Eleftheria terrae: one gene and its partners. The protein of the gene in region 1 interacts with the protein of each later gene in a pairwise test. Links are inferred from orthologs where the notes say so. Each region holds a gene or a part of one and is shown on either strand. Other genes may lie near its edges.

Evidence for each region.
Region 2: the proteins of groL (region 1) and grpE interact in binary tests that used the Escherichia coli proteins (3 or more experiments, as listed by UniProt). The link is inferred for Eleftheria terrae from one-to-one orthologs.
Region 3: the proteins of groL (region 1) and N7L95_RS19300 interact in binary tests that used the Escherichia coli proteins (3 or more experiments, as listed by UniProt). The link is inferred for Eleftheria terrae from one-to-one orthologs.

What each region holds. Positions count from the first base shown.
Region 1 is NZ_CP106951.1:2,225,277-2,228,833, reverse strand. Bases 307-3,253 are described here. They hold groL (chaperonin GroEL), read right to left. Parts: upstream 2,627-3,253; coding sequence 986-2,626; downstream 307-985. Other genes in these bases: groES (co-chaperone GroES), read right to left, coding at 2,685-2,975; N7L95_RS09710 (methyl-accepting chemotaxis protein), read right to left, coding at 307-731. Also shown: more of N7L95_RS09710, read right to left, coding at 1-306; N7L95_RS09695 (PQQ-dependent sugar dehydrogenase), read right to left, coding at 3,260-3,557.
Region 2 is NZ_CP106951.1:5,362,362-5,365,560, forward strand. Bases 1-2,895 are described here. They hold grpE (nucleotide exchange factor GrpE), read right to left. Parts: upstream 1,774-2,895; coding sequence 1,228-1,773; downstream 1-1,227. Other genes in these bases: dnaK (molecular chaperone DnaK), read right to left, coding at 1-1,027; N7L95_RS24070 (DUF6502 family protein), read left to right, coding at 2,048-2,895. Also shown: more of N7L95_RS24070, read left to right, coding at 2,896-2,929; N7L95_RS24075 (DUF5666 domain-containing protein), read left to right, coding at 2,939-3,199. UniProt on the Escherichia coli protein: Participates actively in the response to hyperosmotic and heat shock by preventing the aggregation of stress-denatured proteins, in association with DnaK and GrpE. It is the nucleotide exchange factor for DnaK and may function as a thermosensor.
Region 3 is NZ_CP106951.1:4,313,938-4,317,165, reverse strand. Bases 1-2,924 are described here. They hold N7L95_RS19300 (ABC transporter ATP-binding protein), read right to left. Parts: upstream 1,915-2,924; coding sequence 1,087-1,914; downstream 1-1,086. Other genes in these bases: N7L95_RS19295 (glutamate synthase subunit beta), read right to left, coding at 2,136-2,924; mlaE (lipid asymmetry maintenance ABC transporter permease subunit MlaE), read right to left, coding at 298-1,083; mlaD (outer membrane lipid asymmetry maintenance protein MlaD), read right to left, coding at 1-245. Outside these bases: more of N7L95_RS19295, read right to left, coding at 2,925-3,228. UniProt on the Escherichia coli protein: Part of the ABC transporter complex MlaFEDB, which is involved in a phospholipid transport pathway that maintains lipid asymmetry in the outer membrane by retrograde trafficking of phospholipids from the outer membrane to the inner membrane.

The sequences.
Region 1 (3,557 bases):
TCGGCCGAGGAGGCTTCGGCATGCTGGCGCGTCGCCTCGATGGCGGCGTTCACCAGGGCCACCTTGTCGGCGATGCGGCGGCCCATGTCCCCGGACAGGGCGGAGAGCTTGCGCACTTCCTGCGCCAGTACCGAGAAGCCGCGGCCGTGCTCGCCGGCATGCGCGGCTTCGATGGCGGCGTTGATGGCCAGCAGGTTGGTCTGCCCGGCAATGCTGGCGACATCGCCGGCCATCTGCTGCAGCTCGGCGACAAAACGGGTCAGGCCCTGCACTTCATTGAGCACCGCTGCCTTGCTGCGCATCACGGCCTGCATGGAGGCAATGACCGCGTCGAGCTGGTGTTCGCTGCGTGCGAACACGGCCACCACCCCCTGGTCGCCGCTGTCGCGGCTGCCGGTGGTGGCGGTGGTGGCACGGGCGGTCTGGTCGAGCTTGTCGACGATGCCGCCAAAGCGTTCGGCGAGTGCGGAGATGGCCGATTCCATCTGCGCGCGGGAGGATTCGATGTGGCCGCTCCAGACCGGCGCGAGTGCCTGGGCGAACCCTTCGCGCTCGGCCAGGTAGCGGTTGAGCATGGCCTGTTCGGCACGCCGTGCAACGGCGAGCTCGCGTCCGGCCAGCAGGCCGAGCGCGCTCAGCAGCACGGCGGCCGCCCAGGCGGCCGGGTGGCTGGCGGCCGCCATCAGCACGGCGGCCGCCCCGGCCATGCCCAGCAGCGGAGCGTGGGCCACGCACAGCCGAGCGCGCCGGGAGGAAGCCGCAGGCGGCTGCGGAAGCGGGGAGGGGGCGATCGGGGCGGGCATGAGAGCAATTTCGGCAGCCCAGGGCCGTGCTTCATGCGAGGTTCGACTAGCGCCCCCTAAGCCAAATACCTAGGGGCTTCGGAGCGCGACCATGGCAGGCAGCCTGCCGAAGCCCGCAGCCCCATGAAAAAAGGGCCGCTGTGCAGCGGCCCTTTTTAGTGAGCGAGAAGCTCAGGCGGACATTACATGTCCATGCCCATGCCGCCCATGCCGCCCGGCATGCCGCCGGCTGCAGGTGCGTCTTCCTTCGGGGCTTCGGCGACCATGCACTCGGTGGTCAGCATCAGCGAAGCGACCGAGGCGGCGTTTTGCAGCGCCGTGCGGGTCACCTTGGTCGGATCCAGGATGCCCATCTCGATCATGTCGCCGTACTGGCCGTTGGCAGCGTTGAAGCCGTAGTTGCCCTTGCCGCTCAGCACGGCATTGACGACCACGCTCGGCTCGTCGCCAGCGTTGGCCACGATTTCGCGCAGCGGGGCTTCGATGGCCTTCAGGATCAGCTTGATGCCGGCTTCCTGGTCGGGGTTGTCGCCCTTGATCTGGCCAGCCGCCTGGCGGGCACGCAGCAGGGCCACGCCACCGCCGGCCACGATGCCTTCCTCGACGGCGGCACGGGTGGCGTGCAGCGCGTCTTCGACACGGGCCTTCTTCTCCTTCATCTCGACTTCGGTCGCAGCACCGACCTTGATCACTGCCACACCGCCGGCCAGCTTGGCCACGCGCTCTTGCAGCTTCTCACGGTCGTAGTCGGAGGTGGCTTCCTCGATCTGCACGCGGATTTGCTTCACGCGGGCTTCGATGTCGCCAGCGGCGCCGGCGCCGTCGATGATCGTGGTGTTTTCCTTGCCCACTTCGACGCGCTTGGCCTGGCCCAGGTCAGCCAGGGCGACCTTCTCGAGCGTCAGGCCGACTTCTTCGGAGATGACCTTGCCGCCCGTCAGGATGGCGATGTCTTCCAGCATGGCCTTGCGACGGTCGCCGAAGCCCGGAGCCTTGACGGCCACGACCTTCAGGATGCCGCGGATGGTGTTGACCACCAGGGTCGCCAGCGCTTCGCCTTCGACTTCTTCAGCGATGATCAGCAGCGGACGGCCGGCCTTCGCCACTTGCTCCAGCGTGGGCAGGAGGTCGCGGATGTTGCTGATCTTCTTGTCGTAGAGCAGCACGAAGGGGTTGTCGAGCAGCGCGCTTTGCTTCTCGGGGTTGTTGATGAAGTAGGGGCTCAGGTAGCCGCGGTCGAACTGCATGCCTTCGACGACATCCAGCTCGTTGTCCAGCGACTTGCCGTCTTCGACGGTGATGACGCCTTCCTTGCCGACCTTGTCCATCGCGTCAGCGATGATCTTGCCGATGGATTCGTCGCTGTTGGCCGAGATGGAGCCGACTTGCGCGATTTCCTTGGAGGTGGTGGTGGGCTTGGAAGCGGCCTTCAGCTGCTCGACCAGGGCGGTGACCGCCTTGTCGATGCCGCGCTTCAGGTCCATCGGGTTCATGCCGGCGGCCACGTACTTCATGCCTTCGCGCACGATGGCCTGGGCCAGCACGGTGGCGGTGGTGGTGCCGTCACCGGCGTTGTCCGAGGTCTTGGAAGCGACTTCCTTGACCATCTGGGCGCCCATGTTCTGGAGCTTGTCCTTCAGCTCGATTTCCTTGGCGACCGACACACCGTCCTTGGTGACGGTGGGGGCGCCGAAGGAGCGCTCCAGCACCACGTTGCGGCCCTTGGGACCCAGGGTGACCTTGACGGCGTTGGCCAGGATGTTCACACCCTCGACCATGCGGGCACGGGCTTCGCCGCCGAAAATGACGTCTTTAGCTGCCATGTTTGATTTCTCCGAATGCTATGAACTGGTTGGATGAGAGGTGTCGCGGGTCAGAGAATCACTTCTCGATGACGGCGAACAGATCCTCTTCGCGCATGACCAGCAGTTCGTCGCCGTCGACCTTGACGGTCTGGCCGCTGTACTTGCCGAACAGCACGCGGTCGCCGACCTTGACGTTCAGGGCCACGAAGTCGCCCTTCTCGTTGCGCTTGCCCGCGCCGACTGCCAGCACTTCGCCTTGGTCAGGCTTCTCGGCAGCGTTGTCGGGGATCACGATGCCCGAAGCGGTCTTGGTTTCGTTCTCGAGGCGCTTGACGATCACGCGATCGTGCAACGGACGAAGTTTCATTGCATCTCCTTGGATTCTGAGAAGGCACTTCTGAGAAGGAACGAGCGCCAAGTGAGCGCTCGTTGACATCAACTAGCACTCGCTACTGTTGAGTGCTAACAGGACCAATTATAGGGACGGCCGAAGGCGATTCAAGAGGGAGGGACAGGGGAATGTAGAGGCCGGCCCGTTCAGCGCCGGCACGAGCCAGCGCGGGCGGCCTGCACCAGGAGAGGCTGCAGGCGCTTGGGGCGAGTCTGTTGACGGGCTGTGCGATCCAGGGGTGGCTGGAGTCCCCGGACTGGCTACTGCGGTGCCGCAGGGTTCGCTGCGGCCGAGGCTGCTGGCGCGGAGGCCGGTGCGGCCGCTGTGCCGGCCCGCACTCGCCACACCACATTCCCCACATCGTCGGCCACCAGCAGTGCGCCGGTCTTGTCCAGCGCCACGCCCACCGGCCGGCCCTGCGCCTCGCCGGTGTCGTTCAGGAAGCCGGTCAATACGTCCTGCGGCTGGCCCACCGGCTTGCCGCCCTGGAAGGCGACGAACACCACCTTGTAGCCGCTGCGCGGCTGGCGGTTCCAGGACCCATGCTGGCCGATGAAC
Region 2 (3,199 bases), 3.1 Mb from region 1 along the record:
CGCCGACCAGGATCACGTCGTCGATGTCGCTGACCTTGACGCCTGCGTCCTTGATGGCGATGCGGCAGGGCTCGATCGTGCGGGCGATGAGCTCTTCCACCAGCGCTTCGAGCTTGGCGCGGGTCAGCTTGATGTTCAGGTGCTTCGGACCCGAGGCATCGGCCGTGATGTAGGGCAGGTTGATGTCGGTCTGCGAGCTGTTGGACAGCTCGATCTTGGCCTTCTCGGCCGCTTCCTTCAGGCGCTGCAGCGCGAGCACGTCCTTCGACAGGTCGACGCCTTGCTCCTTCTTGAACTCGGCGATGATGTAGTCGATGATGCGCTGGTCGAAGTCCTCGCCACCCAGGAAGGTGTCGCCGTTGGTCGACAGCACTTCGAACTGCTTCTCGCCGTCGACGTCGGCGATCTCGATGATGGAGATGTCGAAGGTGCCGCCGCCGAGGTCATACACCGCGATCTTGCGGTCGCCCTTGTCGGTCTTGTCGAGGCCGAAGGCGAGCGCAGCCGCGGTCGGCTCGTTGATGATGCGCTTGACTTCCAGGCCGGCGATGCGGCCGGCGTCCTTGGTGGCCTGGCGCTGGCTGTCGTTGAAGTAGGCCGGCACCGTGATGACCGCTTCGGTCACCGGCTCGCCCAGGTAATCCTCGGCCGTCTTCTTCATCTTGCGCAGCACTTCGGCGCTGACCTGCGGGGGCGCCATCTTCTTGCCGCGCACTTCAACCCAGGCATCACCGTTGTCGGCCGCGGTGATGGTGTAGGGCATCAGGTCGATGTCCTTCTGCACTTCCTTCTCGGTGAACTTGCGGCCGATCAGGCGCTTCACCGCGTACAGCGTGTTGCGCGGGTTGGTGACCGCCTGCCGCTTGGCGGACGCACCCACGAGGATCTCGCCGTCTTCCTGGTAGGCAATGATGGAAGGCGTCGTGCGGGCGCCTTCGCTGTTCTCGATCACCTTGGGGGTGTTGCCTTCCATGATGGACACGCACGAGTTGGTCGTGCCCAGGTCGATGCCGATGATCTTTGCCATGTTGATGACTCCTTGAAACTCAAAAATTCGGTTGTCGTCTAGTTGTGGATATCCAGCGCTCTTTCAAGGCCCGGGCGGCCTGGAAAGCCCGTTTTCGGGCCCCGGACCTCGGCCGGCCTGCACTGCAGGCCGAGGCGCACGCGCTTGCCGGGTCGGCATTGGCGGAAGCCTGCAGCGTGCGGCCTCCCGAGCGGCGGCGCTTACTTGGGAGCGGACACCGTCACCAGGGCCGGGCGCAGCACGCGTTCGGCGATCACGTAGCCCTTCTGCAGCACCGCGACCACCGTGTTGGGCTCCTGGTCTGCCGGCACCACGCTGATGGCCTGGTGCTGGTGCGGGTCGAACTTCGTGCCTGCCGGCGGATTCACTTCCAGCACCTTGTTGCGCTCCAGCGCCTGCGACAGCTGCCGCAGCGTGGCGTGAACGCCTTCACGCAGCTGCTCCGGTGTGCCGTTTTGCACACTCAGGGCCGCTTCGAGGCTGTCCTTGACCGGCAGCAGGCTGTCGGCGAAGCCTTCCACTGCAAACTTGCGGGCCTTGGAGATTTCCTCCTCGGCGCGGCGGCGGGTGTTCTCGGCTTCGGCCTTGGCGCGCAGGTAGGCGTCGGCCACCTCGGCGTGCTTGGCTTCGAGTTCGGCCAGGCGCTGCTCGACCGGTACGGCGTTGGCGTCGGTAGCGGCACCGGGCTGGGCCTCGGCGTTCGGGTTCTGCGTTTGATTGGTCTGAGGATTTTGAGGTTCTGTCATGACACGTTCCCACCAAAACGCCCGAGATGAGGCCGTTGTCCGGGAGTTCAAGAGCCCTCGGAACGGCATGCGGGGCGCCGGGCTGGCAAAGGGGTTCGCATTGTGCCGGCAAAGTAGGGGCATTCCGCGAGGTTTGTCACACCGGCACTGTCGTGGGAAAACATCGCCGTTCAGGTGGTCACAACCGCCGTCCGGCGGTGACAGGTGGCTGAGGCACACTGAGCGGCCAAAATGCGGGTTTGCCCTGGTTTCGGAGGCGTGACGAACGAGAGGTATGCACAATTCCATAGGCACTGACAAGGCGGCACGTCCGCCGACCAGTTCGGTGATGACGGTCGCTCCGAGCGACCGCCACGCCGACGTTGCCCTGCGCGCCAGCATGGCGGTCATGGCGCCGGTGGCCCGTTGGCTGATCCGCAACGGCGTGCAGTATGGTGCGTTCGCCTCGGCCCTGAAGTCCGTGTTCCTGCAGGTAGCGCGTGAGGAGATCGAGCGCAGCGGCCGCAAGGCCACTGACTCGGCGCTCAGCGTGCTGTCCGGCGTGCACCGCAAGGACGTGCGGGCGCTGACCGGCGACGCACGCCGCGAACTGCGGCCGAAATCGGTCTCGCTGGTGTCGCAGGTCTTCACCCGCTGGGTCACCGACAGCCGCTACCGCAACGAGGACGGTTCGCCAAAGACCCTGCCGCGCCTGGGCGAGCAGGGGTCCTTCGAGGCCCTGGCGCGCGAGGTGTCGTCCGACGTCCATCCGCGCACGCTGCTGGACGAGTTCGTGCGGCTGCACCTGGTCAACCTGAACGGCGACACCGTGGAACTGGTGGCCGCCGCCTTCGTGCCGGCCGCCGACTACGAGGAGCTCGCCTCCCTGCTGGCCGCCAACACCGGCGACCACTTGGCGGCCGCGGTGCACAACCTCACCACCAATCAACCGCGTTTCCTGGAGCAAAGCGTGTTCGGCGCCGGCCTGAGCGGCCAGTCGGCCCGCGAGCTGGGCCAGGTGGCGCGCGACATCTGGGCGCAGGCGCTGCAACGCATGGCCGCCGAATACCAGCCGCGCAGCGAAGCCGACCAGAACGAGGAGCAGCCCCACCGGATGCGGTTCGGGGTCTATTACTACAGCGAGCCTGCGCAGGACGAACGAGCGCAGCAGGGGTGAGCGAAGTTGATGAGCACTATCCACATGCCCCGCCTGGGGGCACTGATCGCGGCTGCGCTGCTGAGCCTGTCCGTGGCCTCCTGCGGCGGCGGCGGACTGGGGTCCGGCGGCACCGGCGCGCCGATGAGCCAGACCTCTGGCACGGTGACCGGCTTTGCCAGCGTCATCGTCGACGGCACTGAATACCAGGACGACGAGGTCACGCCCAAGGCCGAGCGCGAGCCGGGCGTCGAGAGCGTGGCGGAAGCCAAGCTGGGCCAGTTCGTCGAG
Region 3 (3,228 bases), 2.1 Mb from region 1 along the record:
ACGCGCGCCTGGTAGGTCTTGTCATCGAAGGTGATGGATTCGACCCGGCCGACCACCACGCCTGCGCTCTTGACCGGCGCCCGCGGCTTCAGGCCGCCGATGTTGTCGAAGCGCGCGTCGACCACATAGGTGTCCTCGAAGGACACGCTGAGCAGGTTGGCCGCCTGCAGGGCCAGGAACACGATGGCGCCCGCACCCAGCATCACGAACAGGCCGACCCACAGGTCATGGCGAGACTTTTGCATCGTCCACTCCTCGGCCGCCGCGGCTCGCAGCGGCCTTTCCTTTATACATTCGTCAAATCGAGAACATCAGCGCGGTCAGCACGAAGTCGAGTGCCAACACCGACAACGAAGCCATCACGACCGTGCGCGTGGTAGCGCGGGACACGCCTTCGGGCGTCGGCTTGCATTCAAAGCCCTGCAGCAGCGCCACGAAGGTCACCGTGACGCCGAACACCAGGCTCTTGACGATGCCGTTGCCGACATCGGTCCAGACATCGACACCGCTCTGCATCTGGGACCAGAAGGCGCCCGGGTCCACGCCGATCATCAGCACCCCCACCACCCAGCCGCCGATGATGCCGACCGCGCTGAACACCGCGGCAAGCAAGGGCATTGCAATGACACCGGCCCAGAACCGCGGCGCAAGCACCCGCAACACCGGGTCGACCGCCATCATTTCCATCGCCGCCAGCTGCTCGCCGGCCTTCATCAGGCCGATTTCCGCCGTGAGCGAGGTGCCGGCACGGCCGGCGAACAGCAGGGCCGACACCACCGGCCCCAGCTCACGCACCAGCGACAGGGCGACCAGCAGGCCGAGCGCCTGCTCGGCGCCGTAGCGCTGCAGCGTGTAGTAGCCCTGCAGCCCGAGCACGAAGCCGACGAACAGGCCCGACACGCCGATGATCGCCAGCGAGTAGTTGCCGAGGAAATGCAGCTGGTCCACCACCAGCCGGCCACGGGCAAAGACCCGCCCGGCCAGCAGCACCAGCTGGCCCAGCAGCCGGGCCGAATAGCCGACGTCGGCCAGCTTGCCGCGCACGGCCGCGCCGACCCGCCGGGGATGCAGGAAGCCGAGCATCGGTCAGTGCCCCATCCTGAAGTCGTCGGCCACGCCTGCCGCCGGGTAGTGAAAGCGCACCGGGCCGTCCGCCGCGGCATCGACGAACTGGCGCACCAGCGGGTCGCGGGAAGCACGCATCTCGCTGGGCGTGCCCTGGGCGGCGATGCGGCCGTTGGCCAGGAAAATCACGTGGTCGGCGATCAGGAAGGTCTCGTCCACATCATGTGAAACGACGATGCTGGTGACGCCCAGGGCCTGGTTGAGGTCGCGGATCAGGCGGGCGGCGACGCCCATCGAGATCGGGTCCAGGCCGGCGAAGGGCTCGTCATACATGATGAGGTCCGGATCCAGCGCGATGGCACGGGCCAGGGCCACCCGGCGCGCCATGCCGCCGGAAATCTCGCTGGGCATCAGGTCGCGGGCACCGCGCAGGCCGACAGCGTTGAGCTTCATCAGCACCAGGTCGCGGATCATGGTGGCGCTCAGCCGGGTGTGCTCACGCAGCGGGAAGGCCACATTGTCGAAGACCGACAGGTCGGTGAACAAGGCGCCGAACTGGAACAGCATGCCCATGCGGTGGCGCGCAGCGTAAAGCTGGTCGCGGTCCATCGCGCCGAGGTCGGCACCGTCGAACAGCACTTGCCCGGCCTGGGGCGCCACCTGCCGGCCGATGAGCCGCAGCACGGTGGTCTTGCCACCGCCGGAGGTGCCCATCAGGGCCACCACCTTGCCGCGCGGCACCGTCAGGCTCACATCCTGCAGGATCAGCCGGTCACCATAGCCGAAGGTCACCCCACGCAGCTCGACGAGCGGCGTGGCCGGCGGTTGCAGGGTGAAAGGAGGCGACATCGGCGGCAGTCGGAAAAAAAAAGCCGGCGCCTTGGCGCACCGGCGGTCCGATGATAGGGGAAAACACCGGGGCCTTCCCGTGTACCCCCCTGGAGGGGGCATATCGCGCGCGAAGCAAATGTTGCGCCCAGCCCACGTTTGAGCCCCGGGAACAACAGCGCCGCCCGGAGGCGGCGGCGTCCGCGGGGCCACGGCAGGCCCCGCCCTGCAGGCCCGCTTGCTCAGCGGGGCAGATCGCTCGCGCCCATCAGGAACTCGTCGATCGAGCGAGCCGCCTGGCGGCCTTCGCGGATCGCCCACACCACCAGCGACTGGCCACGGCGCATGTCACCCGCCGCGAAGACCTTGGGCACGCTGGTCTGGTAGCCCCCCAGGAAGTCGGTACTCGCCCTCGCATTGCCACGGGCGTCCTTGTCAACGCCAAAGGTGTCGAGCACCGACGCGACCGGGCTGACGAAGCCCATGGCCAGCAGCACCAGGTCGGCCTTCAGCACCTGCTCCGAGCCGGGCACCTCGACCATCTTGCCGTCCTTCCATTCCACGCGGGCGGTGCGGATGCCGGTGACCTTGCCGTTCTCGCCGATGAACTCCTTGGTGGCGATGGCGAACTCGCGCTCGCAGCCTTCCTCGTGGCTGGAGGAGGTGCGCAGCTTGTAGGGCCAGTAGGGCCAGGTCAGCGCCTTGTTCTCTTCCTCGGGCGGCATCGGCATCAGCTCGAACTGCGTCACGCTCTTGGCGCCGTGGCGGTTCGAGGTGCCAACGCAATCGCTGCCGGTGTCGCCACCGCCGATCACGATGACATGCTTGCCTTCGGCGCGGATCTGGTCCTTCAGTTTGTCACCGGCATTGATCTTGTTCTGCTGCGGCAGGAACTCCATCGCGAAGTGCACGCCCGCCAGCTCGCGACCCGGCGCGGGCAGGTCGCGCGGCTGCTCGGCGCCACCGGCCAGCAGCACCGCGTCAAAGTCCTTGGCCAGTTGCTCGGGCGAGATGCTTTCCTTGGCCCAGTTGGTGACCTTCGAACCCTCGGGCATCTTGCCCACCAGCACGCCCGTGCGGAACTGCACGCCCTCGGCCTCCATCTGCTTGATGCGCCGGTCGATGTGCGACTTCTCCATCTTGAAGTCGGGAATGCCGTAGCGCAGCAGGCCGCCGAGCCGGTCGTTCTTCTCGAACACGACCACCTCGTGGCCGGCGCGGGCCAGCTGCTGTGCGGCCGCCAGCCCGGCGGGGCCGGAGCCGACCACCGCCACCTTCTTGCCGCTCTTGAACTTGGGCGGCTGCGGCGCCACCCAGCCCTCGGACCAGGCACGG